DNA from 3 places in the Pseudovibrio sp. Ad5 genome. Region 1 is predicted to be linked to each of the others. Evidence: predicted binding sites of a transcription regulator. Region 1 holds the regulator's gene; each other region holds the start of a gene.
The links. The regulator LexA, encoded in region 1, represses DNA repair genes until DNA is damaged. The targets are predictions, from matches to a motif close to TGTTCNNNNTGTGTTCNG.

Region 1 (10,792 bases):
GTGGCGACGCATCCGGCTCCTATAACATCTCAACATGTACAGCCATTGTTGTGGCAGGCTGTGGCGTGACCGTTGCAAAACATGGCAATCGGTCCCTGTCCTCCAAATCCGGCTCAGCAGAAGCACTTGCCGAGCTTGGCATCAATCTGGATCTGGATGCGAACGGCATCAGCCATTGCATTCATGAGGCCGGTATCGGCTTCATGTTTGCGCCAAACCACCATAAGGCCATGCGCCATGTCGGCCCGGCCCGCATTGAGCTGGGCACCAGAACAATCTTCAACCTGCTAGGCCCGCTCGCCAATCCGGCAGGAGCAAAGCGCCAGATGACAGGCGTATTCGCACAGCAATGGGTTGAACCACTCGCTAACACCCTTCAGGAAATGGGCACCGAAAAAGCCTGGATCGTCAACGGCTCCGATGGAATGGACGAAATCACCACCACCGGAACCACCTTTGTCGCCGAACTGAAGAACGGAAACATCAACACCTTCACAGTGTCTCCTGAAGATGCGGGCCTACCGCTTGCAAAAACAGAAGATCTGAAAGGCGGCGATCCAAAAGAAAATGCTCAGGCACTGCGCGAAGTGCTGCAAGGAGCAAAAAACGCTTACAGGGATATCGTCCTGCTCAATTCAGCGGCCTCCCTTATCGTCGCAGATAAGGTCTCCACCCTCGCTGAGGGTGTCCAGATGGCTGCGCATGCGATTGACCAAGGTGCAGCCCTTTCCCGACTGGACAAACTTGTTGAAGCCTCCGACGCTGCAACAGCTGCCAATATGAAACTCTAAGACCACGGATCCCATGTCAGATATCCTTAAGAAAATCGAAGCTTACAAACGTGAAGAAATTGCTGCTGCCAAAGCGCAAACTTCATTGGCTGATCTGAATGAGGCGATTAAAGCAGCAACACCAACACGCGGCTTTGCAGATGCCTTGAAAGCCAAGCATGCGAACGGTGAATACGCCCTGATCGCGGAGGTTAAAAAAGCAAGTCCATCCAAAGGATTGATCCGCGCTGACTTCAACCCGCCCGCACTCGCCAAAGCCTATGAAAACGGTGGCGCAGCATGTTTGTCCGTATTGACAGACACACCATCCTTTCAGGGCAAACCAGAATATCTCGTCGCAGCTCGCGCTGAAGTCTCTCTGCCTGTTCTGCGCAAGGACTTCCTTTATGACACCTATCAGGTTCATGAAGCACGCGCATGGGGCGCTGACTGTATTCTGATCATTATGGCCGCTGTTGACGACCAACTGGCCAAAGAGTTGGAAGACGCCGCATTTGAACTGGGCATGGATGCGCTTATCGAAGTGCATGACGAAGCTGAGTTGGAACGCGCACTGAAGCTCTCCTCTCCGCTTGTTGGCATCAACAACCGCAATCTAAAAACCTTCGAGACATCTCTGGAAACCAGCGAACGGCTCGCACCACTGATCCCGCAAGATCGGATCATCGTTGGCGAGAGCGGCCTGTTCACTCCGGAAGACCTTTCCCGAATGGAAAACTCCGGTATCTCCACCTTCCTCATCGGCGAAAGCCTGATGCGTCAGGAAGATGTGGAAACCGCAACCAAAGCTTTGCTTAAACGCTAAAAATCAACTGCTTGGCAAAAGCAGACACCTGAACAAACTGTGTCCAGAGGCAAGACAATGTCAGCACTTTCTCCAAAACTCACTCACTTAGATGACAGCGGTGCGGCTCATATGGTCGACATTTCAGAGAAAGAGGTTACCTCACGCATTGCCCGTGCAGGCGGTCAGGTAAAAATGCAGCCTGAAACTCTGGACATGATCCTTTCAGGCAACGCCAAGAAAGGCGACGTGCTCGCAACGGCACGCATTGCTGGCATCATGGCGGCCAAGAGAACTCACGAGCTGATCCCTCTGTGCCACCCTCTGGCGCTTTCCAAGGTTCAGGTGGACTTCACACCCAACCCTGAACTGCCGGGAATTGAGATCGAAGTCTTCGCAAAAGTATCCGGCCAGACTGGCATCGAAATGGAAGCACTTACAGCCGCCTCCGTTGCCTGCCTGACAATTTACGACATGGCAAAAGCCGTTGACCGTTCTATGGAGATCGGTGAAATCCGGTTGCTGGAGAAGAAAGGTGGGAAGTCCGGACACTATCTGGCTGAGGAGGATAACTCCCAATGAGCTTGATCAGTATTGAAGACGCGCTGGACCGCCTCCTGAGAGATGTGAAGCCGACCGGCACTGAGCACCTTCCATTACTTGAAAGCGGAGAACGCATTCTCGCAGAAGACGTTGCCGCAACACGAACGCAGCCTCCATTTTCCGCCTCAGCAATGGATGGATATGCTGTCAAAGCCGCTGATACGGTCGATCCAGAGACAGCTCTGAGGGTCATAGGCGAAGTCGCTGCCGGGCATAACTTTGATGGCACACTGCAAGCCGGAGAAGCCCTGCGTATTTTTACAGGAGCACCTGTCCCTGCTGGCGCTGACGCGATCTTGATGCAGGAAAACGCCCGCCGTGACGGGGATAACCTGTTTTGCGAAGAAGCTGTTTCTGTTGGTAAGTTCATCCGTCCGGCAGGCCTCGACTTCAAAGAAGGTCAAGTCCTCCTGAAGGCAGGCGCCCCACTCGGTTTCCGCGAACTGTCTCTTGCAGGCGCTATGAACCACGCAGCCTTGCCAGTGCGCAAAAAGCCAGTCGTTGCGATCCTCGCAAATGGTGATGAACTCGTCGAGCCAGGTCAGATACCAGGTCCGAATCAAATCATCGCGTCCAATCAGGTCGGCATTGCAGAATTCGTCAGAAACTGCGGCGGAACGCCAATGATGCTGGGCATTGCACCAGACCAGCCTGAGGAAATCGCGGCACGCGTGAAGCAGGCCATTGAAGCAAAAGCCGATGTACTGGTGACACTCGGCGGTGCCTCTGTTGGCGACCACGATCTCATTCAGGACGTACTGGGCGCTGAAGGCATGGAGCTAGGCTTCTGGCGCATCGCCATGCGCCCGGGCAAGCCCCTCATGGCCGGTGCCCTTGGCCCGATGAAAGTCCTCGGCCTTCCTGGCAATCCAGTCTCCAGTCTTGTATGTGCACTCCTCTTCCTCGGCCCGCTTCTGGATAAGACGCTAGGCCGCACGGTCTCTGTGACAAATCAAGGCGTTACCAAAGCCACATTGGCAGCTGATCTGCCTGCAAATGATATGCGTCAGGACTACCTGCGCGCCAGCCTGAGTACAGACGAACACGGAGATCTGATAGCAACGCCGTTTGGCAAACAGGACTCTTCCATGCTTGCCTTGCTGACAAAAGCAGATGCCCTGATCATTCGCTCACCACACGCACCAGCTGCAAAGGCAGGTGAAAAAGTGGACCTGCTCAAGCTACGCTAAATCCAGTCATCAGAAGTGGGCAACCCCTGCCCACTCACCCACCAGAAACCAAATCCCCCAGTTCTAGCAGGGCTTAACCTCAACAAACCCATTGCAGAACACAATGAGAACAGGTAGAGTACGTTCGTGTTTTGTCCTTCCAATCGCAGAAGTTGAAGTCTTTAAGCTTCTTGGAATTACAAAACCGCGATTGGTCAGGAATGGCCGCTCACTTTCAATCAGCGCCTTAGGAGCGAACGGGGATAAAAGATGCTTACACAGAAGCAACACGAGCTTTTGATGTTCATCCATCAACGCTTGAAGGAAGCCGGTGTTCCGCCCTCCTTCGATGAGATGAAGGACGCGCTGGACCTCCGTTCCAAATCCGGCATTCACCGGCTGATCACAGCTCTGGAAGAGCGCGGCTTCATTCGCCGCTTGCCGAACAGAGCCCGTGCGCTGGAGATCCTCAAACTGCCGGACTCAATTTCTCCGGGCCTGAAGCCTGCCGCCAAGGAAAAAGGCTTTGCACCTGAGGTGATTGAGGGCTCCCTGAGCAAGAAAGTCGCAACGCCGCCACCTCCACGCACCACATCACCAGACGAAGTGCCAACGCTGGAAATCCCGGTCATGGGCCGCATTGCTGCAGGCGTCCCAATCGAAGCAATCCAGACACAAAGCCATACCATCGCAATGCCTGCTGATCTGATGGGGCGTGGCGAGCATTATGCGCTGGAAGTCAAAGGCGATTCCATGATCGATGCCGGTATCTTTGATGGGGATACCGTGTTGATCAAACGTGGTGACACGGCTGATAACGGCGAGATCGTTGTGGCGCTGATTGATGAAGAAGAAGCAACCTTGAAGCGCCTGCGCAAAAAAGGCGCCTCAGTCGCGTTGGAAGCGGCCAACCCCGCCTACGAAACTCGCATCTTCGGCCCGGGCCGCGTCCACGTTCAAGGCAAGATGATTGCGCTCTTCCGCCGCTATTAAATCATTGGTTGCCTGAGGCAATTTTGGATTCCAAGGTCTGCGCTGAGCATCATATGCCCAGCGCACTTTTTTTATTCTTTCCCCGCCCTCAGCACCAGCAGAGAGCCAGATGTAAGCTGAACCTCGCTCTCCGAAAACCTTCTGGTCAATAACCAGCTCAGCCCGGCAAGCAGGAGGCGCCTGAGCCTGTGTGATGACGATGGTGGCAAGACGGCAGTCAGCCTCCAAAACTTCAACTACTTTAGACTGTGCCAACAGGATCGGCGCAGAGCTTATCCTCCCTCCCTCTGCAGGCTGCTGAGGGAATATCACAATCACACAGCCGCGATCATCACAGGACCGATCTGAAGCCCTCACCTTGTGCTGTTTGAATGAACCCGCCGAAACCCCACCGGCGCGCAACAGGCTGTCAGCAGCAAACGACATACGTGAGGACGTCAGTCGAAACGCACCATCCTGCCCATAATAAGCAATGTGCTTGCCCGCATCCGCAATCATCAGGTCAGGCGCCTTGCCACCGGCAAACATCAGAACACTCACCGTAAATGCCGGAAGTGAAAGCCATTTCAGGCGCAGCGGCATCACACACAGTACGACAATCGCTAGGATCACGAGCAGATACCCTGGAGCACTGGCAACCCCGAGACTGGTCAGCCCCTCACTGAGTGAGCTCACCCAGTAAGCAGCTTTCAGCACCAGTGCCAACCCAGCCTCCATCCCTTGCAGAAAGAACGCATCCGCACCAAACGGGATCGCCAGCAGGCTCAACAACCCAAGGGGCATAACCACAAAAGTCACCAATGGCATAGCAAGGATATTCCCCAGAACCCCATAAGGCGCAACCTGCTCAAAATGCATCGCCGCAACTGGCCCCGTAGCAGCACCTGCAATCAACGAGGTCAACGCACAAGCTAGAATCCACTTTAAACTTACACGACTAACCTTTTGAAACCATGAGGCATTACTCCTTCGCAAATTATCGCGATCACCGAGCAACCAATCCTTCCCAAGCATATAGGCTGAGAGCAAGGCGAGCACTGCAATGAAGGACATCTGAAACCCGGGAGCCAGAACCTCCTCCGGCCTCAGGCTTAAAAGCACAAGGCAAGCCAGCGCCAGACCACGCAGACTGAAGGCCCGCCGACCAAGCAGTCCCGCGCATAAAATCATCGCTGCCATCAAAAAAGCCCGCTGCGTTGCGACAGAAGCTCCTGACAAACCAAGATAAACAATCGCCGCAATCAGTGCTGCCACGCTGGCATAAACGTGAATATGTCCTTTCAGCGCAAGCGACTGGCTGAGGGATAGGATCAGGCGGGCACCAAGGAAGACCAGAGAGGTCACAAGACCCATATGCATACCGGAGATGGCGAGGACATGAGCAAGTCCGGCATTGCGTAACGCATCCTTGTCAGCGGTGGCAAGGTAGTCTCGCTTGCCCACCAGAAGCGCAACAGCAAACGCACTTTCCGCGCTGTTATCCAACACCCGCCGGATCCGCTGCGCTATCCCACTGCGCACACGCTCCACCCCTTGCAGAAAACTTGTGCCCTCTAGGTGTGCCACAACAACCGGCTTGGAAAGCGCGTAGCCAACCGCACCAATCCCACTGAAAAACGCAGTGCGGGCAAAGTCGTACCCACCGGGGCGCACCGCACCTCCCGGCGGCAACAACCGAGCCTTCAGCTGCATCCTGTCCCCCATCACGGGTGCTTCTTTCATCCCCTTGATGCTGATCCGGATGCGATAAGAAAGAGGAGTTACGCCCTTCTGCGAAAGTGTTGTCACATCTGCAAAAATGACGGAGTAAGCCCCTTTGCCAGAATGCTTCACTCCAGCAACCACACCTTCCACTTTTCGCGTAATCGGACGCTCCAGCGGGTCACCGCGCGCATACTCCACGCGCAAATCAGCAAGGAAGAACCCGGCAGCAAAGAACGAAAGCGCGGTCAGTCCAACCGTTAACCGCCCGACCCTCCAACGACGAAAAGCGAATACTCCCAATAAGATAAAAGGAGTTCCGCTTAAAACGCTGTAAGGCTCGGCGGGGAGTGAGAAATAAACCAGCACACCAGCCAAATGGCAAAGCGCATACCAGAGGATGCCATGCCCCTTGTTCCAATCCTGTACCAGAGCAGAACGGGCATAACTCATGACAGCTGGCCAATCCGGCCTCAACACGAAACCCAGCAGCTCACGTGCCCTTTGAAGCACGTCTCGAAACCTAAGACGCTGTTTCTCTTCAATAAAACGCGTACTTGCGTTGCTATGCGCGTTTTTTGCGTTGACTTGCGTTTTTGTGCGTTGCTGTGTTGCCCGCCCAGCAAGCGCCGTATCTGCTTCAAACGGCACAGAAGAAAACTTATCCTCCTCAAGGCAAAGCTCACCTATTCTGGGAGCACAGCCACCAGATTGCGTCTTGTCTGAGGATGATTGCCCCTCGCGCACCCTTAAGTCCCTTTCTGCCACTTGGGAACTTTTCAATGCTATGGTACACAGCCCGCAGAGGTACGGCGCCCCGCCGTAATTACCCCAAACTATTCGAAGTAACTTGAAACTTTTCCGGAACACCTATGACTAAACCTGTTGTGACGCGCTTTGCGCCTTCTCCTACTGGCTACCTGCATATTGGCGGCGCCCGTACAGCCCTGTTCAACTGGCTTCTGGCAAAACACAGCGGCGGTAAAATGCTGCTGCGCATTGAAGACACCGATCGCTCCCGCTCCACCGAGGAAGCCGTAGACGCGCTGCTGGACGGTCTGTCCTGGCTGGGCATGGACTGGGACGGCGAGCCGATCTCCCAGTATGGCCGCGTTGACCGCCACCGCGAAGTTGCTGAGCAGATGGTCAAGGTCGGCACTGCGTACTACTGCTACTGCTCCCCGGAAGAAGTGAACGAGATGCGCGAGAAGGCCCGCGCAGAAGGTCGCCCGCCGCGTTATGACGGCACCTGGCGTGATCGTGACCCATCTGAGGCACCGGAAGGCATCGCCCCTGCCATTCGCCTGAAAGCACCGCTCGAAGGTGACACCATCGTGGAAGATCAGGTTCAGGGCACCGTCAAGTTCGCAAACAAGGATCTGGACGACCTGATCCTCGTGCGTTCTGATGGCAACCCAACCTACATGCTGGCCGTTGTGGTAGACGATCATGACATGGGCGTCACCCACATCGTTCGTGGTGATGACCACCTGACCAACGCAGCACGCCAGTCCCTGATCTATAAGGCTCTGAACTGGGATGTCCCGGTCATGGCGCACATTCCGCTGATCTACGGACCAGACGGTGCAAAGCTCTCCAAGCGCCACGGCGCAGTAGGTGCAGAAGCGTACCGGGCTATGGGCTACCTGCCATCCGCCATGCGCAACTATCTGGCACGCCTCGGCTGGTCCCACGGCGATGACGAGATCTTCTCTACCGATCAGATGATCGAGTGGTTCGGTCTGGACGCTGTAGGCAAATCCCCGTCCCGTTTCGACTTCAAGAAGCTGGAAAACCTGAACGCTCACTACATGCGCTCAGAAAGCGATGAGGAGCTGCTCGGTCACTTCCTCACCTATCTGATGGACGTGGAAGGCGGCGCAGACGTCATGGCGTGGATTGCAGGCGATGGAAACCAGGACAAACTGGTTGAAGCTCTGCCTGGCCTGAAAGAGCGTGCAAAGACCCTTGTCGAACTGCAGGAATCTGCTCGTTACCTCTGGGTTCAGCGTCCGCTGGATCTGGATGCAAAGGCTGAAAAGATCCTCTCTGACGAGGCACGTGCTGTTCTTGGCAAGGTTCTGGTTGCTCTGGAAGCACTGGACGAGTGGACCGTGGAAAGCACCGAGACTGCCGTTAAGGCAGTGGCTGAAGCAGAAGAGCTGAAACTCGGCAAAGTTGCTCAGCCATTGCGCGCTGCACTCACTGGTCGTGGCACATCCCCAGGCATCTTTGACGTGCTCAAAGTGCTCGGAAAAGACGAATCTTGCGCACGCATTCGTGATCTTTCAGCTTAATTCGCTGAATTCTAAAAGAAACTACCGCTGCAAATACTAGTCATTCGTAGCGGTAGTTACACTTATAGCTAAAAGCATTGGTTGCGGGCGCTTGCCCCATCGCGGCAAATGATATAGGCAGTTCCACGACAACACTCTCCTCCGGGCGGAAACGTCAGATCATGCAGTGTATTCATTTGTACACAAATGAAGCAAGTCGCATGAGGAGATACAAAATGGGGGTTGCCTGATATGAGCGACAAAACAGCGAAACTGACTATTGGAGACAACAGCTGGGACTTTAACGTCCACTCTGGCTCCATGGGCCCTGATGTTCTGGACATCGGTTCGCTTTATAAGCAAACTGATCACTTCACACTGGACCCTGGTTTCACATCAACTGCCTCATGCGAATCCAAGATCACTTACATCGACGGTGACGCAGGCGTTCTGCTTTACCGCGGTTACCCGATTGAACAGCTCGCCGAACACGGCGACTTTTTGGAAAGCTGCTATCTGCTGCTGTACGGCGAACTGCCAACACGCGCAGAGAAGGACGATTTTGTTCATCGTGTAACCTACCACACCATGATCCATGATCAGATGAGCTCTTTCTTCAAGGGTTATCGTCGTGACGCCCACCCAATGGCAGTCATGACCGGTACCGTTGGAGCTCTCTCTTCCTTCTATCATGACAGCACCGACATCTCTGATCCACACCTGCGCATGGTTGCATCCCTGCGCATGATCGCAAAGATGCCGACCATTGCTGCAATGGCCTACAAATACCACGTTGGCCAGCCATTCGTTTACCCAAGAAACGATCTGGACTACGCATCCAACTTCCTGCACATGTGCTTTGCAGTTCCATGTGAGGAATATAAAGTAAATCCGGTTCTGGCACGCGCCATGGACCGTATCTTCATCCTGCACGCTGATCACGAGCAGAATGCTTCCACGTCCACCGTACGTCTTGCTGGTTCTTCAGGCGCAAACCCATTTGCATGTATTGCAGCTGGTATTGCATGTCTGTGGGGTCCATCTCATGGCGGTGCGAATGAGGCAGCTCTGAACATGCTCGCCGAAATCGGTTCTGTTGACCGCATTCCTGAGTATGTAGCACGTGCAAAAGACAAGAATGATCCGTTCCGCCTCATGGGCTTCGGTCACCGCGTCTACAAAAACTACGACCCACGCGCGCGCATCATGCAGAAAACCTGTCATGAAGTGCTTGCAGAGCTGGGCCACCAGGACGATCCGCTTCTTGAAGTGGCAATGGAACTGGAAAAAGTTGCTCTCACCGATCCTTACTTCGTTGAGAAGAAGCTTTATCCAAACATTGACTTCTACTCCGGCATCACCCTGCGTGCCCTGGGCTTCCCAACCACCATGTTCACCGTGCTCTTCGCACTGGCTCGTACAGTAGGTTGGATCGCACAGTGGAAGGAAATGATTGAAGATCCTTCCCAGCGTATCGGTCGTCCACGCCAGCTGTACACCGGCTATTCCGAGCGTGATTATCAGCCAATCGACCAGCGCCGCTAAAAACATTCTCCGAAAAACGAATACCGGTTTTCGGGAAGTGTAGCGAAGCTGATTGAGCTGATAGACAGACTTCAGAAAAAGGAGGCATTTTGCCTCCTTTTTTATTTGAATAGCGCACATTGCGTTCAACACACGCAAACCATGAGGCGGCTTAATCCTGTTCATGCCTCACCACATCCCTATCCTTGATGTTTGACCAAGTGCCCAGCACTGCCACCGGCATCAGAAAAGGATGTATTGATGCGTCTTGCCCCCCTCCCTGTTTTTGCAGCTTTCACGCTCCTCTCTGCTGGTCTGGCAAGCTATTCCTTAGCAAACACCGACACCACCCAAGCCTCCAGGGACGTTGTCTTTTCAAACCTGAGCATGCAGGACGGCACATCAGACAATTCCATCTGCGTTGAGCGTTATGGTGACGGGTACACAGTCTCCCCCTCCAAGGAAGCCCCCAAGCGCACCTATATCAGCGATAAGGGGCACACGGTAACGCTGGTCGATACAAACGAGATCCTGGGACACGGCATTTTTGCAGAGCACGACCGGTTCATGATGACGTTTCCCGGCAATAAAGAGGAAGAGATCGAGGTCACTCAGTTCGTAACCGGCCTGATTGGCGGAGACCATTACAGCGGCGTGTTCACAGACGGTACATGCACCGGCAAGGTCTTTGTTGGCCCGCTGAAACTGCAGTAAAGCCCGCTCACCACCGTTCCATTGAACTGACACAGACAGAGACAGATATTCTGAGAGGTTCCCCAAACCGAAATGGTCCGGTGCAAAAGGCACGTCCGGTTCATCGTCCAACAGCATTTCGCAGCCGCACCAATCCTGACCGATCAGGCACAAGAGATGGGACGCAACAGGTTTAAAACGAGAGAAAGCATGCGAGTTAAAAAGCTGAAGCAGTCCGGTGTTGTTCTCCTCATCACC
Region 2 (10,792 bases), on a different contig from region 1:
GACGAAAAGCGCCGCATGCTGGTGCGTCGCTCGCACTTCATGACCATCATTGCGGCTTGGGTAATTACGGTTCCGTTGGCCGCAATCCTGTCAGCCGCTCTGTTCTACGTGCTGGATCTCTTCGTGTTCTAAGTAGGTTTCACAGCTGTACGATTTAAGAAGCCCGGAGGCCCTCGCCTTCGGGCTTTTTCTATGTGCGCATTGGCTGTAGTTTTATTGTAAGGATTGCAGCTTCTCAGTAGAGCATTTTAAAGGGGCCGTAGAGCGCTAGCTTGCACTTAGGGTGACCTATTGTCGAGACTGAATGAGGAGCGCTGCCAGCAACCTTCCCTGCCCGTTTTAATCAAAGAGCGGTGCTGCTGAATGAGACGTGTGACAGTAGATGCAAATGGAGCGCTACTTTGTGCAGATTTGAGGGCACAAAAGCATAAAAGGCAGCGATGCTGACTACTTAAATTATGAAATTTAGGGGAAGAAGAAGGGAAGATGGTCGGAGCAGCAGGATTCGAACCTGCGACCCTCTGGTCCCAAACCAGATGCGCTACCAGGCTGCGCTATGCTCCGAACTAATCTTCGGGTCGATAGATGGTCGGAGCAGCAGGATTCGAACCTGCGACCCTCTGGTCCCAAACCAGATGCGCTACCAGGCTGCGCTATGCTCCGATCTATCTTCGTGTTGATGAATGGTCGGAGCAGCAGGATTCGAACCTGCGACCCTCTGGTCCCAAACCAGATGCGCTACCAGGCTGCGCTATGCTCCGATCTCATCAACGTGACGCCCCGCGGCGTCTTGTTGAGGCAGGTATATAGGCAGAGTTTTAAAGCTTGGCAAGCGTGTTTTATAGTTTTTCCCAAATCATGCGAGAAAATTTCAAAAACTGCATCCTGCTGTTGAAAAGACTGAAATTTCAGAGGCTTAAACAATGTGCGTGAAGACTGTGAAAATTTTAGCTTTTCTGCGACATGCAGGCAAAAAAAGAGGGTGAGCGCAAAAGGCTCACCCCAAGTACATTCCAGAGACCCGCAATCGGGGTCTACAATCGCCAAACAGAGGTCAATAACAAAACTTGAATATTGAACTCATGTTTTAAATCGCAGAAACAACCTGAGTGGTCAAGTCATATTTTAAAAGAAAATCAGAAGAGAGTGGATTAGTTGCTTGAAGCAATCACGTGGCCGCGCTTAACCAGCCATGCATCTGCCCATTCAGCAGAATTGCGACGCTCTTTTTCTGAGGCGAGAGAAAATGCCTTCTCGTGGAGAGAGACGATCCATGCATCATTATCACCGCCAACCACTTGCCGGCGTGCCAGGGTCATCCATTTGAGGCCTGTCATGCGTGCGGTTGTCAGTTCTTCTGTAAAGTACAGCAGTTCACCAAATTTGGCCTGCGCTCCGACATGGCCTTTTACGGCTGCGAGCTTCAACCAGCGGGCAGCCAGACGGCGATCATAATCTGGCAGCTTATCGTTGAGATACATGATGCCGAGATTGTACTGCGCATCCGCATCGCCAAAGTAGGAGGCAGCGTAAGTGAACACCTCACGTGCTTTGTGCGTGTTCTGTTTAACCGGGCTGTCGCCAATACCTGTCAGGAAGTAGCGACCCAGTTCAACAAGAGCGCTTGCGACAAATGGGGCTGAACGTGCTTTGGGGCCATCGGAAGAGTATTCGCGCACGACCTGGGAAAAATACTGGAACGCCTGAAGATCATCTTCCGGCACACCGTCTCCTTCCGCGTACATCCTGCCGAGCTTCCAGGCTGCCATAGCCTGTCCGTTTTCAGCAGCGTAGCGAAGTGGAGAGAGTGCCTTGTCTTTTTCACCGGAGTAGTAAGCGCGGGCCCCTTCCCTCAAGGCTTGCTGAGGAGTGACATTTGCCATCTGATTGACGGCAGCCATTGCACTTGCGCTTTTGTTGGTATCCAGAGCATATGCACTGTTGAGTGCGAGAAGAGTAAGAACCGAGGCGCAGCTCAAGCTTGTTACAAGACGCGTCAACGCATTGTGGTGCGTTCCCATTTCATCTTTAAACAGAGCTTTTATCAAAGTGCCTCACTTGACCACTGCCTACTTGTCAGTGGTTCTGACTTCTTATCTTTTCATACCGTCGTTGCGTGATCAGGCTATGAAAGGAAAAAATGTCAATTTTGTTTCCAAAGGTGACATACCTTCAAATTGTCACAAATGATCTTACAAATGCCTAGCTTTCTATCTGATTGACAAAAATCCTACACAGTTCGACCATCTCTCAAACATGGACAAGGCAAACTATCCAATTTGCTATTCATGAACCAGTGTCAGTTTCCACCATTCGGGTCAGCGCAAAATGCTGTTGCATGCTCGCAACAATCTGCAGCAGATGACGTAACTGCCGTGTGTATGTCCGGTGTAAAGTTTTGATCACAGGCCTTGGGGCAATCACAAATGCCATTTGTATTTTCGCCGCGAATGGCGCATATGGCATCAGATGCCCGCTTTTGGTGGGGTTCGGCACATTCAGGTAAGCGAAAAGGCGTATGTCTGGCGCTTACCCACAAGGAACAAGAGTAGAACTCCGGCAGATCTTTGCCCTTTTCTCTCAGTCCTGCAAGACTGCCGTTTGATTCGAGACTATTTAAGCGCAAGACCAAAGAGGTACGATGAGCACGCCTGATGATCTGTTTGCAGATGTTACCAAAAGCATGGATGAGCTGACATCCTCTTCTGGCAGCACTGAGAAGAAACAAGCACCAGCCGCAAGCGCACCGACCTCACCTGCAAAGCCATCATCCGCAGGCAGGGCCGCTTCTGTCGGCGCTGAGGGTGATTACACCGCAGCTGACATTGAAGTGCTTGAAGGCCTGGAGCCTGTGCGTCGCCGCCCGGGAATGTATATTGGCGGCACGGATGAAAAGGCGCTGCACCACCTGTTCGCTGAAGTGATTGACAACTCCATGGATGAGGCCGTTGCAGGCCACGCTAGCTGGATTGATGTCTCTCTGGGCGATGATGGCTACCTGACCATTACTGATAATGGCCGCGGTATCCCGATTGATCCGCATCCTAAATATAAAGACAAGTCCGCGCTGGAAGTCATTATGACGACCCTGCATGCCGGCGGTAAGTTTGACAGTAAAGTCTATGAGACCTCTGGTGGTCTTCATGGTGTGGGGATTTCCGTTGTCAACGCGCTTTCTGAGGAGCTGGTTGTTGAGGTTGCGCGTAACCGCAAGCTGTATCGCCAGACGTTCCGTCGTGGCCTTGCTGATGGCGGTCTTGAGCTGGTTGGTGATGTTCACAACCGCCGTGGCACCATGGTGCGGTTTAAGCCGGATGCGGAAATATTCGGCAAGACGCTCAAGTTTAAACCTGCCCGTTTGATGAAGATGGCGCGTTCCAAGGCCTACCTGTTTGGCGGTGTGGAGATTCGTTGGCGCTGTGCCAAGGCTCTTGCCGATGAAGCCAATGGAGTGCCTGAGACTGCGACTTTCCATTTCCCTGGCGGCCTGAAGGATTATCTGGAAGAGGCTCTTGGTAAAGAGCGCCGCGTTACTGACGAAGTTTTTGCAGGCCGGACACAGGCGACAGGTAAGCATGGCTCAGTTGAATGGGCTGTTGCCTGGTTTGCTGGCGACGGGTTTGTCAACTCTTACTGTAACACTGTTCCAACACCTGAAGGTGGGACGCATGAAACGGGCCTGCGCTACGCCCTGCTCCGCGGCCTGAAAGCCTATGGCGAGCTGATTGGCAACAAGAAGGCTTCCATTATTACGGGTGACGACGTTTTAACGTCAGCAGCTGGTATGCTTTCTGTGTTCGTGCGCGAGCCTGAGTTTGTTGGTCAGACAAAAGACAAGCTGGCCACGAATGAAGCAACTCGCATCGCTGAAAATGCTGTCCGCGATGCGTTTGACCACTGGCTGACCGCTTCTCCTAATCAGGCAAACAAACTGCTTGAGTGGGTGGTTGATCGTGCTGAAGAGCGCTTGAAGCGTCGCCAGGAGAAGGACGTCGCGCGTAAAACTGCAGTTCGTCGCCTTCGTCTGCCGGGCAAACTTGCAGATTGCTCAACAAGCAAATCTGATGGCACTGAACTGTTTATCGTGGAGGGTGATTCCGCGGGTGGCTCAGCAAAACAAGCTCGTAATCGTGCGACACAAGCTGTTCTGCCCTTGCGCGGCAAGATTCTGAACGTTGCGAACGCTGGTCGGGACAAGCTGGTCGCAAACCAGCTGCTGTCTGATCTCATTCAGGCTCTTGGGTGTGGGACGCGATCCAACTACGATGACAAAGATCTGCGCTATGAGCGTATTGTCATCATGACTGATGCGGACGTTGATGGGGCGCATATCGCAGCCCTTCTCATCACATTCTTCTACAAAGAGATGCCGGATCTGGTCAATAACGGTCACCTCTACCTTGCTGTTCCTCCGCTGTATCGGATCAGTCAGGGTGGTAAGACGCTTTATGCCCGGGATGACGAACATCGTGAGCAGCTTTTGAAAACCAGCTTCAAGAAGAATGGCAAGATCGAAATTGGCCGCTTTAAGGGGCTTGGTGAGATGTTGCCTGCTCAGCTGAAGGAAACCACCATGGATCCGAAACGTCGGACGCTGCTTAAAGTGGTTGTTGGCGAGGATGAAGTGAGTGAAACCCGCAATGCGGTTGAGCAGCTGATGGGCAATAAACCTGAGGCGCGCTTCAACTTTATTCAGGAACGAGCAGAGTTCGCGACTGATCTGGATATTTAAAAGACACTTAATTCTGAATAGTTGCTGAGTTTTGCGTAGGTTATAACTCGGCAACCTTGGCATAACTTGAAGGAATATATCGGTTATACCGCAGAATTTATTGACAACGCTGCTTAGAAATGTAGTGTTCCGCCAAACTGGTTGGAGAAACCTGTAACTCATACGGCTTCCAGCTTCTCTCCTCAATTATCGTAAAGAACATGAAATATGTCGTTTTCCACTCTCGGACTTAGTGAGAAAGTTCTCGCCGCTGTAGAAGCCTCTGGCTATACAGAACCGACTGCCATTCAGGCAGGCGCCATCCCTTACGTTCTCGAACGTAGAGATGTCCTCGGGATTGCTCAAACTGGAACCGGGAAAACGGCGAGCTTTACGCTGCCGATGATTACTCTTCTGGAAAAAGGCCGTGCGCGCGCCCGGATGCCAAGAACTCTTATTCTTGAGCCGACCCGTGAGCTTGCAGCGCAGGTAGAAGACAACTTCAATCGATATGGCGTCAATCACAAGCTGAACGTCGCACTGCTGATCGGCGGCGTTTCCTTTGCTGAGCAGGACCGCAAGCTTGAGCGTGGCGCTGATGTTCTGATCGCAACACCTGGCCGCCTGCTTGATCATTTCGAGCGCGGTAAGCTGCTACTGCAGGGCGTTGATATCCTCGTGATCGATGAAGCCGACCGCATGCTGGACATGGGCTTCATTCCAGACATCGAGCGCATCTGTAAGCTTATCCCGTTTACGCGTCAGACCCTATTCTTCTCAGCAACTATGCCGACTGAGATTCAGCGTTTGACTGACACGTTCTTGCAGAACCCTGCAAAGGTGGAAGTGGCGAAAGCTTCTACAACTGCGGATACTGTAACGCAGCGCATTGCGGCGGCTGATGCGGAAGACTACGAGAAGCGCGCGAAATTGCGCGAGCTGATCGAAGGTGCTGAAGATCTGCAGAATGCGATCGTGTTCTGTAACCGCAAACGCGATGTAGCTACCCTCTTCCGTTCGCTTGTGCGTCATGAGTTTTCTGTTGGTGCACTTCACGGTGACATGGACCAGCGCTCTCGCATGACCATGCTGGACAACTTCAAAAAGGGTCACATCAAGGTTCTGGTGGCCAGTGATGTTGCTGCACGTGGTCTTGACATTCCAACCGTGAGCCACGTCTTTAACTTTGATCTTCCTATTCATGCAGAAGATTACGTCCACCGTATTGGACGTACCGGGCGTGCGGGCCGTGAAGGTACTGCGATTTCCATTGTGACGGGCAAGGACCAGAAAGCATTGCAAGCGATTAACGACGTGATTGGTAAAGAGCTCGAGTGGGTCGGAGAGCCGGTTGATTTCTCCAAGCCTGCCGATGACAAAAAGTCTCGCCGCCGTTCTACCCGCACTCCAAAAGAAAAAAGCCGCTCACGCAAGCCTAAGGCTGAAGTTCAGGAAGCAGCAGTTCAGGAAACCGAATCTGTACCAGCTGGCCTTGAAGAGCAACCTGTGGTTCCAATGCACGCTGAGCGTCGTGCTGCTCCACCTCGTCCAAGAGGCGGTCGCCGCGCTAATCAACCTAAAGATGATGCGATTTTCCGTAATGCAAGCCACGTTCCGGCCTTCCTGCTGCGGGAAACTCGTTCCAAAGTTCAAAGCCGATAGCCCATTTTCCTGAGGTTAACCACTGGTTAGGTATATCCCATTAAATAAGCTAATGTTAAATTAGCTTATTAATTATGGGGTAGCCCTTTCCGTGACGCGGTGATGCAATCATGAGTCAAGAAGACGAGTTCAAGCGTACGATTGTTTATGCAGACAGTGCGCTCGATTACATCAAGACGAATAAGCTTCCAGCGTTTCCACGCAACTATGAGCTGTGGTATTCTTACGCTTCCGGGTTTAACCGGGCCCTGAACCGGACCATCAATAAGATTCTTGCCCGTGATGGCAAAATTTCTCCTGAAGAGACTCAGAAGATCTATAACCGCTTTTTGTCGCCGAACCGTTTGGGTGAGCGCATTGACGAAGTTGGCGACAAGATCTCCGAGGAAGTTCGGGAATTAATTTCTGCGCTTGATAAAGGAACACTCAAAACCACCGAATACGGTGAAGAGCTGGCCCGTACGTTGAGCGCTCTTGAGAACGTCAGTGATCGTTCTCAACTTTCCCAACTTGTCATTCATCTTGCAAAACTGACCACTGAGACCGCTGAGAGCAATCAAGAGCTTCGCGAACAGCTGGTTGATTCTCGCCGTCAGATCGGCGTCTTGCAGGAAGGATTGGAGGCGATCCGTTATGAATCGCTCACCGATGAACTGACCACACTGAACAACCGCAAGCATTTCGATCAGAGTCTTGTGCGTGCGGTTAAAGAGACTGAGGAGAGCCATGCTCCCCTCTCCTTGTTGATTTCAGATATCGACCACTTCAAGCAGTTCAATGACAACTACGGACACCAGACCGGCGACCAGGTTCTTCGACTTGTGGCGCTGGCGGTGAAGCAGAATGTCAAGAACAACGATATTGCGTGTCGTTATGGTGGTGAAGAGTTTGGCATCATTCTGCCAAGAACCACCATTGAAGATGCAAAGGTGATTGCGGAGAAGATCCGTAAGAACGTTGTGGCGAAAGAACTCGTGAAACGTTCCACCGGTGAGAACCTTGGTCGCATAACGATCTCTATTGGCATTTCAACTTTCCGGCCTGGCGACAGTGCAGAAAGCATGGTGTCTCGTGCGGACCTTGCGCTTTATGCTGCCAAGAAAGCAGGCCGCAACCTCGTGAAAGCTGAGGAAGAGAAGAAGATCCCCAGCGTGACACAGGTTGCTTAAGCAGCACTAATTTTTAAAATAGAAACGTATTCGAGACGGCAGATCGTATGATTGCCGTCTTTTTTTGTCGGCTATCCAAGGCCGAAGAGGCTTTCGCACTCTCCTTGGCTTGAGCAAGTTGGCGAATTGCCTTCGCAATCCATCGTGTCAGCTGGACTTCATCCTCGACAATATTCAGCGGAACCGAATAGAAGTTCGTCGGGAAATATTCTCCAAAACACTGATGAATGTAAGGCAGCTGGCCAGTCAGCAAAAAATCAGCCACGTTATTGGATCCCGCTTTGAGATAGAGTGACTTTTCGCGAACAAGGGCAAACATTTTGCCATTTGTATAGTATCCGTGACCACCAAACATGGGGCGGCAACGGATATTCTTCAGGAATACCGGGCGTTTATCAGATAGAAAGAATGAGGATAAAGACATAAGCAATCACCAAAAGATATAAATATATTGAAAGCTTGCAATATTCAGTCGAAGACCGACAAGATTATTGCTTGTTTCATCCACTCACAGAAATGTGATGTGTTCTTTTGAATGATTATAGCTCGAGGCCCATCTGCCAGAAATTGGCCTCAAGTCTAGTGGCCTCTCTAAATATTCTAGACAATTTGGCGTAGCGTGCCTCAGTCGCATAGAGTGCGCCGAGATCATCGATTTCCTTCACCGCATCAGCGGCGAGTTCCTGATACTCATCACTAGAGTATTCTTTGATCCATTCTGCATATGGATTGCTTGGATCTATTGCCCCATCTTGCTTTGCCAGCTCGGCACCGATTTCACCGTAACCAATAGCGCAAGGTGCGAGTGCGACTTTCAAGTCGAGCATATCGCCCTTCATTGCGGTGTCGAGAACATACCGGGTGTATGCAAGATTTGCTGGCTCTTCCGGAGTTGCGACAATCTCGTTTTCAGACAGCCCCCAACTTTCGCAAAGGCGGATGTGAAGGCCCATCTCTACTTCAAGGATGCCTTTTGCGGAGGAAAGACATTTTCGCATCTGAGCAAGGTCAGTGGACTTGTACATGCCAAGCGCATAAGCGCGGGCGAACTCAATCAGGAAGAGATAGTCTTGGACGAGGTACTTCTTAAACGCTGCAATTGGCAGAGTTCCATCGCCAAGGCCCTGGACAAATTCATGTTTGGTGTAGGAATGCCACGTCTCGAGATTATCGTTTTTCAATGAATTAAAAAGAGACACGGCATCCCACCTATTGCCGTAGCTGCTCAGGCTTGAGCGCTACTAGTTTTTCTGAGCGAACTTTGAAAGATCAGCTGGCAGCAGCTCTACGGATTCGCCGCAGCCGCACGCAGAGACTTCATTTGGATTTTTGAACGTAAAACCAGAGCGGAATTTTGTCGTTTCAAAACCCATTTCCGTTCCAAGCAGATAAAGCGTAGCTGCTGGATCAACAAAAACTTTTACGCCTTTATCTTCAACAACATCATCGCCCGACTTTGCTTCTGTCACCAGATCCAGTTCGTATTCCATGCCCGCACAGCCACCAGTTTTTATGGCGACACGCAAACCGAGTGGATCGGCATCACTTGCTTCAAGCAAAGTACGAATATAATCAGCTGCTTCGTCCGTCAGCGATAGTACCTGAAATCCTGAGGCCATTTTGCACCCTCCATGGGCACCTCAACACTGTCGAGGTGCCATACATTGTAAGCGCTATTCGAACCTTAGAAGAAGTTCAACGCAACGCGAGCTTCGTCAGACATGCGGCTTGGATCCCATGGAGGATCAAAGGTCATATCCACTTGCACGGTGCCAACGCCTGGTACAGAGCTTACTGCGTTTTCTACCCAAATTGGCATTTCGCCAGCAACCGGGCAGCCTGGAGCTGTCAAAGTCATGTCGATTTTGACAGCGCGGTCGTCCTCGATATCAACCTTGTAGATCAAGCCAAGCTCGTAGATATCGACCGGAATTTCCGGATCGAATACGGTTTTCATCGCAGCAATGATATCGCCGGTCAAACGCTCCAGCTCTTCCGCAGGGATTGCGGAGCTCTGGTTGATTTCCGGAGTTGTCAAAGGTCCGTCAGAGAACTCGCTTGTTTGTGTGTTGTCTGTCATAGGTCCTAACCAAACATCATCTGCGCTTTACGCAAGGCTTCTACCAGGCGATCGACTTCATCATGGGTGTTGTACAGGCCAAAACTTGCACGGCATGTACTGGTCACGCCGTAACGCGCCAGCAAAGGTTGCGCGCAATGCGTACCGGCCCGAACTGCAACGCCCGCTCTGTCAATCACCATCGAGATATCGTGGGCGTGAACCCCTTCAATCTCAAAGGAGAAGATCGATCCCTTATCCTTGGCATTGCCAAAGATCTTCAGGGAATTGACTTCCTTTAAGCGCTGCTCTGCATAATCACGTAGGGACGCTTCATGCAATGCGATATTTTCGCGTCCCAGACTCTCCATATAGTCAAGGGCGGCCCCTAATCCAATAGCCTGAACGATTGGCGGGGTACCAGCCTCGAAACGATGCGGAGCTTCAGCATAGGTGACAAGACACTCGGTCACGTCCTTGATCATCTCACCACCGCCCTGGAATGGACGCATCTTGTTGAGAATCTCTTTCTTGCCGTAGAGCACGCCGATGCCGCTTGGACCGTAGAGCTTATGCCCGGTGATCGCATAGAAGTCACAGCCAATATCCTGAACGTCGACAGGCATGTGCACTGCACTTTGCGAGCCGTCAATCAGGACTTTTGCACCACGTTCGTGTGCAAGACGCGTGACTTCCTTCACTGGAACCACAGTTCCGGTGACGTTGGACATATGTGTCATCGCGACGATTTTGGTGCGATCTGTCAGGAGTTTTTCAAACTCATCCAGCAGAAACGTACCATCTTCCGCAATGGGTGCCCATTTGATGACAGCGCCTTTGCGTTCCCGCAGGAAGTTCCAAGGCACGATGTTGGAATGGTGTTCCATGATGGAGATGATGATCTCATCGCCTTCCTGGATGTCATCTTCCAATCCATAGGACACCAGATTGATTGCTTCAGTCGTCGACTTTGTAAAAACAATTTCGTCAACGCTTGGAGCATTCAGGAAACGGCGCACGGTTTCGCGTGCCGCCTCAAAGTTTTCGGTGGCTGTGTTCGACAGGTAGTGTAAGCCACGATGCACATTGGCATATTCCTGGGTGTAGGCTTTGGTGATTGCATCAATCACCGCCGTCGGCTTTTGGGCTGACGCACCATTATCCAGGTAGACCAACGGCTTGCCATAGACC
Region 3 (10,792 bases), on a different contig from region 1:
AACGGCTTCTTGAGGATCGAGACCAGCCTCACGCACTTGCTCTTCTTTACCGCCCCCAGATGAGCGTCCCCAGATCGTGCCGGACAAAGTTCCTGCCACATCCTCTGACAAGCCAAAAACCTTAGCGACTTCCCGTAAAGCAGAACGAGATCGGTATGTAATCACAGTCGCTGCAAGCCCTGCTCGCTCTCTCCCATATTTCTGATAAATATATTGAATGACCTCTTCGCGTCGCTCATGCTCAAAATCAACGTCAATATCAGGAGGCTCTCTACGTTCCGGAGAGATAAATCGTTCAAATAATAAGCCAGCTCGCTTAGGATCGACCTCTGTAATTCCAATGCAAAAGCACACCACAGAATTTGCTGCCGAACCTCGCCCTTGACATAAGATACCCCTAGAGCGAGCAAACTCTACAATATCATGAACTGTCAGAAAATATGGGGCATAATCAAGATCATCGATCAAGTTCAGCTCATAATCGATTGACTCTCTTATACTTTTAGGAATGCCATCAGGATATCGCTTCTGCGCACCTTCCTCCGCTAAGCGCGCAAGTTCTCCTTGAGAAGATAATCCTGAAGCTATTTCTTCCTTGGGGTAGTCATATCGCAACTCTGAAAGACTAAAATCTATCTCATCTAGAATTCTCGAAGACTCCGTTAGAGCTTCAGGACAATCCTGAAACAAATATGTCATCTCCTCATAAGTTTTCAGATATCTCTCAGCGTTAGATTCTAATTTTTGACCAGCACTCCCCAGCGTTTCGTGCAGGCGAATACAGCTCACAATGTCTTGTAATGGACGTCGGTCAGCTTCATGGTAAAGTACATCATTCACTGCAAGAATGTGGATGTTACATTCATTAGCAAGCTCCATCATTTGCAACAAAAACCGCCTATCACTCGCACCGTATGTCAATGCAACGGCGAGACGAACCTGTTCCCCGAAAACAGAGAATAATGCTTTCAATACTGCTCTAAGCTTCAAAAGATTGGCTTCATTTTTCAACTGTTTCACAATAGGAGCAATAACAAAACCCGCTCCCTGAGCCAGAAGATCCTCAAGGCGCAAATAACATTCTCCCTTCGGAGCTCTGCGTTTGCCGACAGTCAGCAATTTAGTCAGACGGCCGTAAGCTTGACGATCAACTGGCCAACACAGAATTTCAGGAGAGCCATCAACAAAACACAGGCGCACTCCGGTAACCATACGAAGTTTTGCAGTATCAGCAGCCACATGAGCCCGCACAACACCAGCCAATGAGTTACGGTCACACACACCAAGAGCTGTTAAGCCTATATTTTTAGCGGTAAAAACAAGCTCTTCAGGTTGTGAGGCACCTCGTAGAAATGAAAAATTCGTCGCGCAGCAAAGCTCCGCATATCCGGAACTGCGCATCAAGGGAGATCTCATGATGACACCATATAAAGTTAGCTTCAAAAGATGACAGTTCAACAGCCTCACATCTCAGGCATACAAACCTTGTAGATACCAGCGAGGTACTTCATTCTGCTCGCCATACAAACCTTCTCTGTAAAGCCAGAAACGACGACCTTCTCGATCTTCGACGCGATAGTAATCACGAATGCCTGCTTCACTACGCCACCAAGGAGGAGCAATCCTTTGCGGTCCTTCACTCTGAGAAATTTCATAGGAAGCTTTACGCCAACGAAAGCGCAATGGAGGGCCTTCTGGAACCATAGCAACAGCCTCGACAGGCTCCCGATGAGGCAACATCCTCAAAGGATGCTCTAGCGGAACGTCACTATTCGAGTCATTTTCAGCTTCAGCCCAATAAAGAGCACTTTCACAGACGGTAGCCGCAGGTACCAAGGCGCTTTGCACCTCAGGCAAGTGTTCGTTGCATGGTAAGAAACAGCTAACTTGAGTTATGCCCAAACGCGCACTAAGTCGATCAACTAACTCAGCAAGATCATCGTCTTGATTACTTCGGCCTTCTAAATTCAGTTGTGCGGCAGAACATGATTGGGCTTCCAAGACACTCAATCGAATAAGATCATAACCAAATCCGGCATCTAACTCATCACCAACCGTCTTCAGTTTTTCTTTAAAAAGGCGCAGAATAAGAGCAGGTGCACGTATCGGACCACTTGTTCCAACAGAAAGACGGTTTACGACACCATCTACTCGAAACAACACCAGCTCAAAGGCCCGTCCTCCTTCTTCACGCTTCTCTAAGGCCTTCTGCAGGTTCTCTGAGAGTGACTGAATAACGGCAATGACATTGTCTTCCTGTCCAATCGGCTCCAAAAGCCGTCTTTCAACAACAAGGTCCGGCGTAAAGAGCCTGGGAGAGATTGGCTCCCCTTCCATCCCCAGAGCTTGATCTAATCGCTTAACCAAGTCTGTACCAAAACGACTTGCTAAAGGCGCTCGCGGCCTGCCTAATAAATCACCAATTACAGTTAAACCTACACGTGAAAGAGCAGCCACAACACTTTCTTCCACTCTTAACAACTCAACACTCAGAGTTTCCAAAGCATTCCGTTGTCCTCCAGGCTCGATAACACCTCCCCCATTTCTGGCAATAGCCCATGCAACGCCAACAGTATCAGCAATTGCGCCAGACACAGTAAAGCCTTTTACTCTCAGTCTACTAAAGCAATCTTCGAGCATTGCCTCTTCTCCATTGAAGAGATGGGAGCAGCCGGAAATGTCTAGCAACAACGTATCTGGATCAGTAGTAGCCACGAATGGCGTATAGCGATCACACCAGTCAGCCAATGCTGATAGTAACGCTTCATTCGCTTCTGGAATATCCTCTTCACATTGCACATCGGAAACACGCGCCCTCGCATCACTAAGCGCCTCTCCCACAGACAAACCAGCCTGCGCCGCTGCAATATTCACGCAGCTCAGCCGGTAACCATTTTTAATTTTGTGGTAAGCGACAATTGGCTTAGCTGCATGTTCGCAAAGCCATAACTCGCCTATCTCTCTCCGACAAATTCGGTCTGTTGCTAATTCGGCGAACCACAGGCATAGAATACGTTGACGCTTCATTAAAACAGCGTTTTGCATGGTTCCACTCCAAGTCACAGAAGCCTAATTGGCCATCTCTGTTTTTCTCCAAGGTCACCCGCCAGCCTGGATTACCAACAAAAGCACGAGAAGGCATAACCTTCCGAGCACGAACTGCCCCTGAGAAACGAGAGGCTATAGGCGCAATATGCCAACGACTTAAAGCAGCACTTGGGTCAGCTTGGGCACCATGCCGCACCCAAAACACAGGCACGCCAGTTTGTTCTGCACGTAGAACCAACCTCCGCGTAACCGTCAGATCAAAACTCCTAAAAGAACCTGCAACCTCTCCAACCACAGCACACAGCGTTGAGCACTGCGCCCCTTCTTCCATCGCCCATAAAACTTCTTCAGTTTTTCTGGGGCGCACAAAGACAATACGAGCTGGGTCAACACCAAATTGAGCAAGTCCCGGAGCGTGTGGAATACCAGTTTCTCGTTGAACAGCCCTATCAATAACCCACAGCACAGCACCATCTCTTTGCCTGCTCATCAAACTCAGGAGAGCACACAAAAAACCGGATAATGCCCCGGAAAGTCTCATTTCACTGGCATAAAATTCATGCAATGAAGCGCACTGAAGACCTTTTCTTCCAAATAATCCATCCAACTTAGGAATGCCTAGTAAAATTCTCTGAGCAGTTACATCATTTTGAATAGCGTGCGCGTTCAGCACCTCACCAAGAGGAGCCGGTCCCTGCTCAGTTTGGGCGGATGCAGGGACCGGCGCAAGCTGCACGGTAGAAGGGAGGCGTCCCTCTAACACCGCGAGGCGGTGGCGCAGCTCTGCAATTTGCGATGTTTTCGCGTTCATATCACTCTCGGTAAATTTCATTTTGTTCTCTATATGTTCTAATATTGATTCCGTCAAATCGCACAGGAGTCAAGCATCAAAAACTGCGAGAGTATCAGAACAAAAGCTTCTGAGCCTTCAAGGCCCAGCTAAGCCTCTGTTTTAACTCAAGGACCAATCAACACGACAACACCACAAAACAGCATTCCGAAAATATTAATTTTCATACTAGTAATAATTGACCAGAAATAATTAAGGCGTATCGCGTGCAAGAACTCCTCCTCAAATGGTCAGCAGTGCTTTTACCTCGCAGCACTCATGCAAAACTGCTGCCGCTTCTTGGAAAAATACTCGGCACTCTCTTCAGCAAAGGCGAGGCTGGAGGAGCACGACGCTCAGCATTGATCGTTTTTGCCTTACGCATCGGGAGCGCAGCACTCGCCTACATCATGCAGGTCTTTCTGGCTCGTTGGATGGGCGCCTCTGAATACGGCATCTTCATTGTTGTCTGGACGGTCGTCATCATACTGAGCGTATTTTCAGGGCTCGGGTTTTCTGTTTCCCTTCTGCGTTTCATTCCAGAGTATCTGGAGAAGAAGCAACACGAGCTTCTCAATGGCTTGCTCTTCAGTGCCCGTTTCCTTGTATTGCTCAGCTCAACAACCATTGCAGTAATCAGTGTAGCCATTGCCTGGGCCTTCTCTGATTTCATTGGCAACGCATACATCCTGCCGCTTTACCTCATCGCAATCTGCCTGCCCATGCACACCTACACCGGTATGCTGGAAGGCATTGCCCGTGCGCAAGACTGGCAACTCAAAGCAATGCTGCCAGATTTTATTGGCCGCCCCCTTCTAGTGCTCGCATTCATGTTGATCGCGCTGTTGCTGGGCTATCCGCCAACAGCCGTCACAGCTTGCATCGTCACCATCGCAGCCGTCTGGACCATCACCTTCGTTCAGACGATCATGATGGAAGTTTCGCTGAACAAAGTCCGCCATCCTACTCCACGTAGACTTCAGATAAAGTCATGGCTGCTTGTGTCAGTTCCCATGCTGGCAGTTGATGGCTTCTTCCAACTCATCACCAGCTCTGATGTCATCTTAATCGGCCTCTGGCTCCCACCAGATCAAGTCGGCATTTATTTTGCTGCATCACGCACCCTCGCACTGATGCATTTTGTTTATTACGCAGTACGCGCAGCAAGCGCACCACGCATGGCACGTCTTTACCACTCTGGTGACAGAGATGGTCTCAAGGATTTCGTGGCAAGTGCTGCTAAAATGACCTTCTGGCCGACACTACTCATGGGCGGCTTTGTCATGGCAGTCGGACCATTCCTCCTCTCATTGTTTGGAGAGGATTTTGCTCAAGGTACACCAATCCTCTACATCCTTGTCATTGGTGTATTAGCCCGTGCATCCGTTGGTCCGGTTGACGCATTGCTGACCCTCTCAGGGCACCAAAACACCTGCGCCAAGATCTATGCCAGTGTCTTTGTCGTAAACCTCATTCTCAACACAGCACTTATTCCAGCCTTCGGCCTGTATGGAGCTGCTCTGGCGACCACATCAGTCATCTTTTTTGAAGCATGCATTCTTTATCGCAGCGCCTACAAGCGCCTTGGCCTGCACACATTCATATTGCCATTGAAGAGACGGGAAACTCCAGTCAATGAAGCAGGATAGCACCACGATTAAACTGCTGACACCCGGCAAAGACAAAACAGCGGAACACCTGTGGCGACAACTGTCTCAACAGGCACTGCAGCCCAACCCGTTCTTCTCCAGCAGCTTCGTGAGTGCATTCAACGCACACAAGGCAAACGGCTCAATCAAGCTGTTATTGGCACTCGATCCTTCCGGCACAAAAGCGCTCGCGGCACTGCCGGTCATAAGGGTAAGACGCGGCCTACTCTTCAAGCTGCCAAGCACTTTAGCAGGCGATTATGGGCCACTCGGCACTCTGCTGCTTTCTGAGGAAGCGACGCCAGCAACACTCAACAAACTGCTCGAAACCGCCTGTAACTTAAGCTGGACTAAGACGCTAATTCTCCCTTTCCATGGAAGCGATGGCCCCACCTATGAATGCCTTGAGCGCGCGCTTAAAGCCCACGGATGGGATAAACAAGTTACTTCTAAAGAAGATCGCGCCTTCCAACTATCTGGCAGTGAAGGTCGCGCCGACTTTGACGCTCTCAAAAAACGGTCCTCATGGAAAGGTGCCTTTAAAAACCAGCGCCGGCTGGAAAAAGAAGGATCTCTTTCCTTTAGTATGCTGGAAACTTCAGAGGACATTCAGGCAGGCCTTGAAGACTTTCTGAAACTCGAGGCAGCTGGCTGGAAAGGCAAGCAAGGCACGGCACTCCTTTCCAGAGCGTCTGATGCCGCTTTCACGCGTGAGCTGGTATCAAAGTCAGGCGAAGCAGATAACATTCGCATTGGTCAGTTGTGGCTCGACGATAAGCTGATTGCGACCAACATCCTGCTCCGCGAGCAAGGCCGCATATTTGGCTGGAAAACAACCTTCGACGAGAACCTCGCAAAATTCTCACCCGGTCAACTGCTCATCTATTTCAGCACCCAAAAACTCCTCGATGACCCTGAGTTCTCAGGTGCTGATTCCCTCTCGACACCAGACAATGAGATGGCAAACAAGGCCTGGACCTCAAGGTTCCCATATGCCACGGTTTTTATTGGCAAAGGTCCAATAGCGCGCTTTGCAATGTGGGAGGCGCAAGCAGGTGCTCGCGCAAAGTTGGCGTTAAAGAGCAAAATTAAGAAATTGCTTGGTCGAAAATAGCTACCTATCCTTCAACCAACTCAGCTTCTTCCTGCGCTCTATTCCGTAAAATCCGGCGAATAACCTTTCCGCTGGTCGTCAAAGGCATTTCGGAGACAAACTCAATCTCCCGCGGATATTCATGAGCAGAAAGACTCACGCGCACATATTGGCGAATATCATCAACCAAGCCCTCACTTGGTTCGAAACCGTCTTTCAGGACAACATAAGCCTTTACGATCTCCGTCCGCACCGGATCAGGTTTGCCGACCACAGCAGCCAATCCAACCGCCTCATGCTTGATCAGACAATCCTCAATCTCAGTTGGCCCAATGCGATAGCCAGCTGAAGTAATGACATCATCATTGCGACCGACGAAGTGGACATATCCATCCATATCAACAACACCTTGGTCACCTGTCAGCATCCAATCACCAAGGAATTTGCTCTGATCTGCCTCTGGCTTCTGCCAATACCCCAGGAACATAACAGGCGTACCACGACGAACTGCAATCTCGCCTTGCTCTTCTGGTTCGCAAACAGATCCATCTGGACGGATAACAGCAACGTCATGCCCAGGTACAGCTTTGCCAATTGCCCCGGCACGGGAAACACCCATCCCTGCTCCTGACCCGAGCACGAGATTACATTCCGTCTGTCCATACATCTCGTTTGGCGCAACACCGAGCGCTTCGTGGCACCAGGCAAATGCTTCACGCCCCAATGCCTCTCCCGCTGAGCAAACAGAGCGTAACCGAAGTTTTTCAGAATACTTACGATGATCAACACTGCGCATCATCTTGAGTGCGGTAGGCGGAATGAACGCGTTGCGAACATCATGCCGAGCCATCAAGTCAAATGCACCTTCCGGATCAAACTTATCGATCCGGGCAGTCACCACAGGCACACCAAACTTCAGCGAAGGCAGCAGTGCATTCAGCAAACCACCCGCCCAGGCCCAATCAGCCGGAGTCCAGAATACATCGCCAGCCTGCGGCAACATCTCATGTGCCATTTGTATGCCCGGCAAATGCCCAAACAACACACGGTGCGCCAGCAGCGCTCCTTTAGGCTGCCCTGTTGTGCCTGAGGTATAAACCATCAAAGCTGGATCATCAGGGCCTGTCGCATAGCTCTCAAAGCTGTCAGAGCCTTGCTCAAGCAAGTTCCAGAAGCCAAGAGCTCCATCTCCTGCACCATCAACACAAATAACATGCTCAAGAAGCGGGAGCTGCTCACGAAGTGCAGAAAGTTTCTCAAGTCCAGCTTGATTGGTAATCACCACTTTCGCGCCAGCGTTTTCCAACCGGTACCGTAGCGCATCTGGACCAAACAAAGCAGCCAATGGAACTGCGATAGCTCCTAGCCGATAAATCGCAAGATGAGAGATAGCAGTTTCAGGTGCTTGAGGCAGTAACAAAGCTACACGGTCGCGCGGGGCTACACCCAAAGACTGCAGCGAGTTTGCAAGCTGGCAGGAATTTCCTTTGAGCTGACCATAGCTCCACGCTTCAACACCGCCGGAAGACAGCACATGCAGCAAAGCTATGCGCTTAGGCTCAATATCCGCCCAACGATCACAAGCATCATGCGCAATGTTATAGCGCGCAGGAATAGTCCAGCGAAACTCAGCTCGCAATTCCTCGTATGAAATCAGTGGTGGCAGCACACCAGAAATCCCCTAAACCCAAATTCATTAGTGAAGAGAGTTTATCGCTGCAGCGCACAACGAGATACTGGCCTTTGGTCGCTCTTTTAGCCTCCAAAGGAAAGTGGGTTAACGCGGACCGGCTACAACAAGGCTCCAGAAAACCTTGTATTTTGACCGAGGCGCATAAGCCGTTGCAATACCAATACGCGTTCCATTTGCATCCAGCATCACTGCATTATGTTTTGGCGAGTCACGCCAGCCGGAAAAGGCTTCTGCCCATCGGCGATAACCAGCGCTGAGATTGCCCACCGCATGAGCATCGCCCTGCCCAGCCCCCTTCATCAAGACGGCGAGCTTAAGATCGCCCTTGCGCGCAGCGTTGACATCCTCTGCACGGGCCATTCCATCTGCCTGTGCCTGAGCAACGCGCATCAAAGCTGGATCGACCGTAACCGGCGGTAAATCTGATTGAGAACGATAGCTGGAGATCATTGAGGCCACAACACTCGCATCAATCTGCGCAGAGTGGCTCTCTAAGTTCTGATAGTAGCTTGGCGTTTCATCAGGGCTGACACAACCAGTGAGCATCAGTCCAACAGCAAGAACCAGAGCAATACTCCCACCACGAAACGTCTTCATACAAAATCACTTTTCGGCAAATTTCGAATCTCTCGGACACACTACCGACTAAATGAGGCAAACCAAGCTCAAACTAAAAGCACACGTATAAGTGAATTAAAAAAGGCCGGACAAAGCCGGCCTTTCAAACTTATCGGCAGAAACGTTAGGAAGCTTCTTTCAAAGCATGAGGCTTGGCTGTTTCAGCCGTCTCATTCTTCTCTTCAGCACCTTCAGTTTCAGCATCGGGTTGCTCTTCTGGAGGTGTCAGCACGCTACCCATCTCTTCTGGGCTCAATACGCCCATGAGATGTCCATCCTCGCAAACAACTGGAACCGGATAATCTGCTTCCAATGTTGTTGGAAGAGCTTCTTCCAAAGTGCTTTCCAGCTCCACTGCGTTGCTGTCATCAGCAAAAGCATAAAGGGATGGACTATCACCCGGTTTAGCAACTTCTTCAGCAAGTCCCTCTTGCGTGACGATGCCGCGGAACTCTTTGTCCTCAACCACATAACCGAAATCTTCGTCATGACGGCGCATATCGGCCAGCGCTTTTTCCATATTGTCATGGGTAATACGCACTGCAGGTGGCTGCATAACAGTATCAACGGTCAGCACGCGAGCACGGTTCACATCGCGTACAAACGCCCGCACATAATCATCAGCTGGTTCAAGCAGGATTTCTGGCGGCGTACCAACCTGTGACAGAACACCATCCTTAAGGATCGCAATCTTGTCACCAATACGCAAAGCTTCATCCAGATCATGCGTGATGAACACGATGGTCTTATGCAGCTTTTCTTGCAGTTCAACCAATTGATCCTGCATCTGAGAGCGGATCAACGGATCAAGTGCAGAAAACGCCTCATCCATCAGCAAAATGTCAGCATCCGTTGCAAGCGCACGGGCAAGACCAACACGCTGCTGCATGCCACCGGAAAGCTGGCTTGGGTACTGGTGTTCAAAACCACCAAGCCCAACCGTTTCAATCCACTCACGCGCTGTGGTTTCACGGTCTGCTTTTGTAATGCCCTGCACTTCAAGACCGTAAGCAACATTCTGCAATACTGTCCGATGCGGCATCAGGCCAAAACGTTGAAACACCATCGACATACGATGACGGCGGAAGTCTTCCAGCTCTTTATCAGAAAGAGCCATAACATCCTCGCCATCAACCAGAATGTGCCCGTCTGTTGGGTCAATCAAGCGGTTGAAGTGACGAATAAGCGTAGACTTACCAGAACCAGAAAGGCCCATGATCACAAAGATCTCACCCTTCTCGATGCTAAGGGAGACATCATGCAGGCCAAGAGTATGGTCAGTTTCAGCAAGCAGCTGATCTTTGCCCATACCATTTTTGACCTTGGCAAGCTCCTTCTCAGGCGCCTTGCCAAAAATCTTGGTAATGTTTTGTACTTCGATCAATGCCATGTGTTAGCGCCTCACCCTGTTACCTTGCGATGCGCCTGCATCCGTTGTCCGGCTGATTGTGTGATACGGTCAAACACGACGGCAAGAACAACAATCGCTAAGCCGCCGAGCAAACCTTGTCCTGCATCATTACGCTGCAACCCAAGCAGAACGGTTTCACCCACGCCGCGAGCACCAATCATGGACGCAATCACCACCATAGCCAACGCCATCATCATAGTCTGGTTAATACCCTGCATGATGGAAGGGAGCGCAAGTGGGATTTGGACGCCCTTAAGGATCTGCCAGCGTGTTGCACCAAAGGCCCGGCTCGCCTCAACAACCTCTTCATCCACATAACGGATGCCGAGATCCGTCAAGCGAATAAGCGGTGGTGCAGCATAAATCACAGTAGCCAGAATAGCTGGCACCTTACCCAGACCAAACAGCATGGCCGCTGGAATAAGATAAACGAAGCTTGGAATGGTCTGCA

Region 2: the regulator LexA is predicted to act here: its motif matches at 2,539-2,556, upstream of parE (DNA topoisomerase IV subunit B).
Region 3: the regulator LexA is predicted to act here: its motif matches at 3,883-3,900, upstream of PsAD5_RS28435 (ImuA family protein).

Annotation. Positions count from the first base shown of each region.
Region 1 covers NZ_LMCH01000025.1:252,962-263,753, reverse strand. The annotation lists gene trpD (anthranilate phosphoribosyltransferase) at 1-791, shown strand, start outside; gene trpC (indole-3-glycerol phosphate synthase TrpC) at 805-1,596, shown strand; gene moaC (cyclic pyranopterin monophosphate synthase MoaC) at 1,654-2,157, shown strand; gene PsAD5_RS13490 (molybdopterin molybdotransferase MoeA) at 2,154-3,368, shown strand; gene lexA (transcriptional repressor LexA) at 3,618-4,340, shown strand; gene PsAD5_RS13475 (ComEC/Rec2 family competence protein) at 4,236-6,788, opposite strand; gene gltX (glutamate--tRNA ligase) at 6,914-8,338, shown strand; gene gltA (citrate synthase) at 8,570-9,862, shown strand; gene PsAD5_RS13460 (hypothetical protein) at 10,103-10,555, shown strand; gene PsAD5_RS13455 (hypothetical protein) at 10,745-10,792, shown strand, end outside.
Region 2 covers NZ_LMCH01000015.1:390,071-400,862, reverse strand. The annotation lists gene PsAD5_RS10380 (inorganic phosphate transporter) at 1-132, shown strand, start outside; tRNA gene PsAD5_RS10375 (tRNA-Pro) at 488-564, opposite strand; tRNA gene PsAD5_RS10370 (tRNA-Pro) at 587-663, opposite strand; tRNA gene PsAD5_RS10365 (tRNA-Pro) at 685-761, opposite strand; gene PsAD5_RS10360 (tetratricopeptide repeat protein) at 1,152-2,048, opposite strand; gene parE (DNA topoisomerase IV subunit B) at 2,642-4,732, shown strand; gene PsAD5_RS10350 (DEAD/DEAH box helicase) at 4,940-6,373, shown strand; gene PsAD5_RS10345 (GGDEF domain-containing protein) at 6,484-7,542, shown strand; gene PsAD5_RS10340 (TfoX/Sxy family protein) at 7,556-7,966, opposite strand; gene tenA (thiaminase II) at 8,082-8,741, opposite strand; gene PsAD5_RS10330 (HesB/IscA family protein) at 8,784-9,161, opposite strand; gene PsAD5_RS10325 (SUF system Fe-S cluster assembly protein) at 9,227-9,622, opposite strand; gene PsAD5_RS10320 (cysteine desulfurase) at 9,628-10,792, opposite strand, start outside.
Region 3 covers NZ_LMCH01000006.1:50,384-61,175, reverse strand. The annotation lists gene PsAD5_RS03750 (error-prone DNA polymerase) at 1-1,401, opposite strand, end outside; gene PsAD5_RS03745 (DNA polymerase Y family protein) at 1,471-3,027, opposite strand; gene PsAD5_RS28435 (ImuA family protein) at 2,924-3,880, opposite strand; gene PsAD5_RS03735 (lipopolysaccharide biosynthesis protein) at 4,105-5,526, shown strand; gene PsAD5_RS03730 (GNAT family N-acetyltransferase) at 5,513-6,640, shown strand; gene PsAD5_RS03725 (AMP-binding protein) at 6,645-8,288, opposite strand; gene PsAD5_RS03720 (CAP domain-containing protein) at 8,397-8,909, opposite strand; gene PsAD5_RS03715 (quaternary amine ABC transporter ATP-binding protein) at 9,055-10,320, opposite strand; gene PsAD5_RS03710 (ABC transporter permease) at 10,332-10,792, opposite strand, start outside.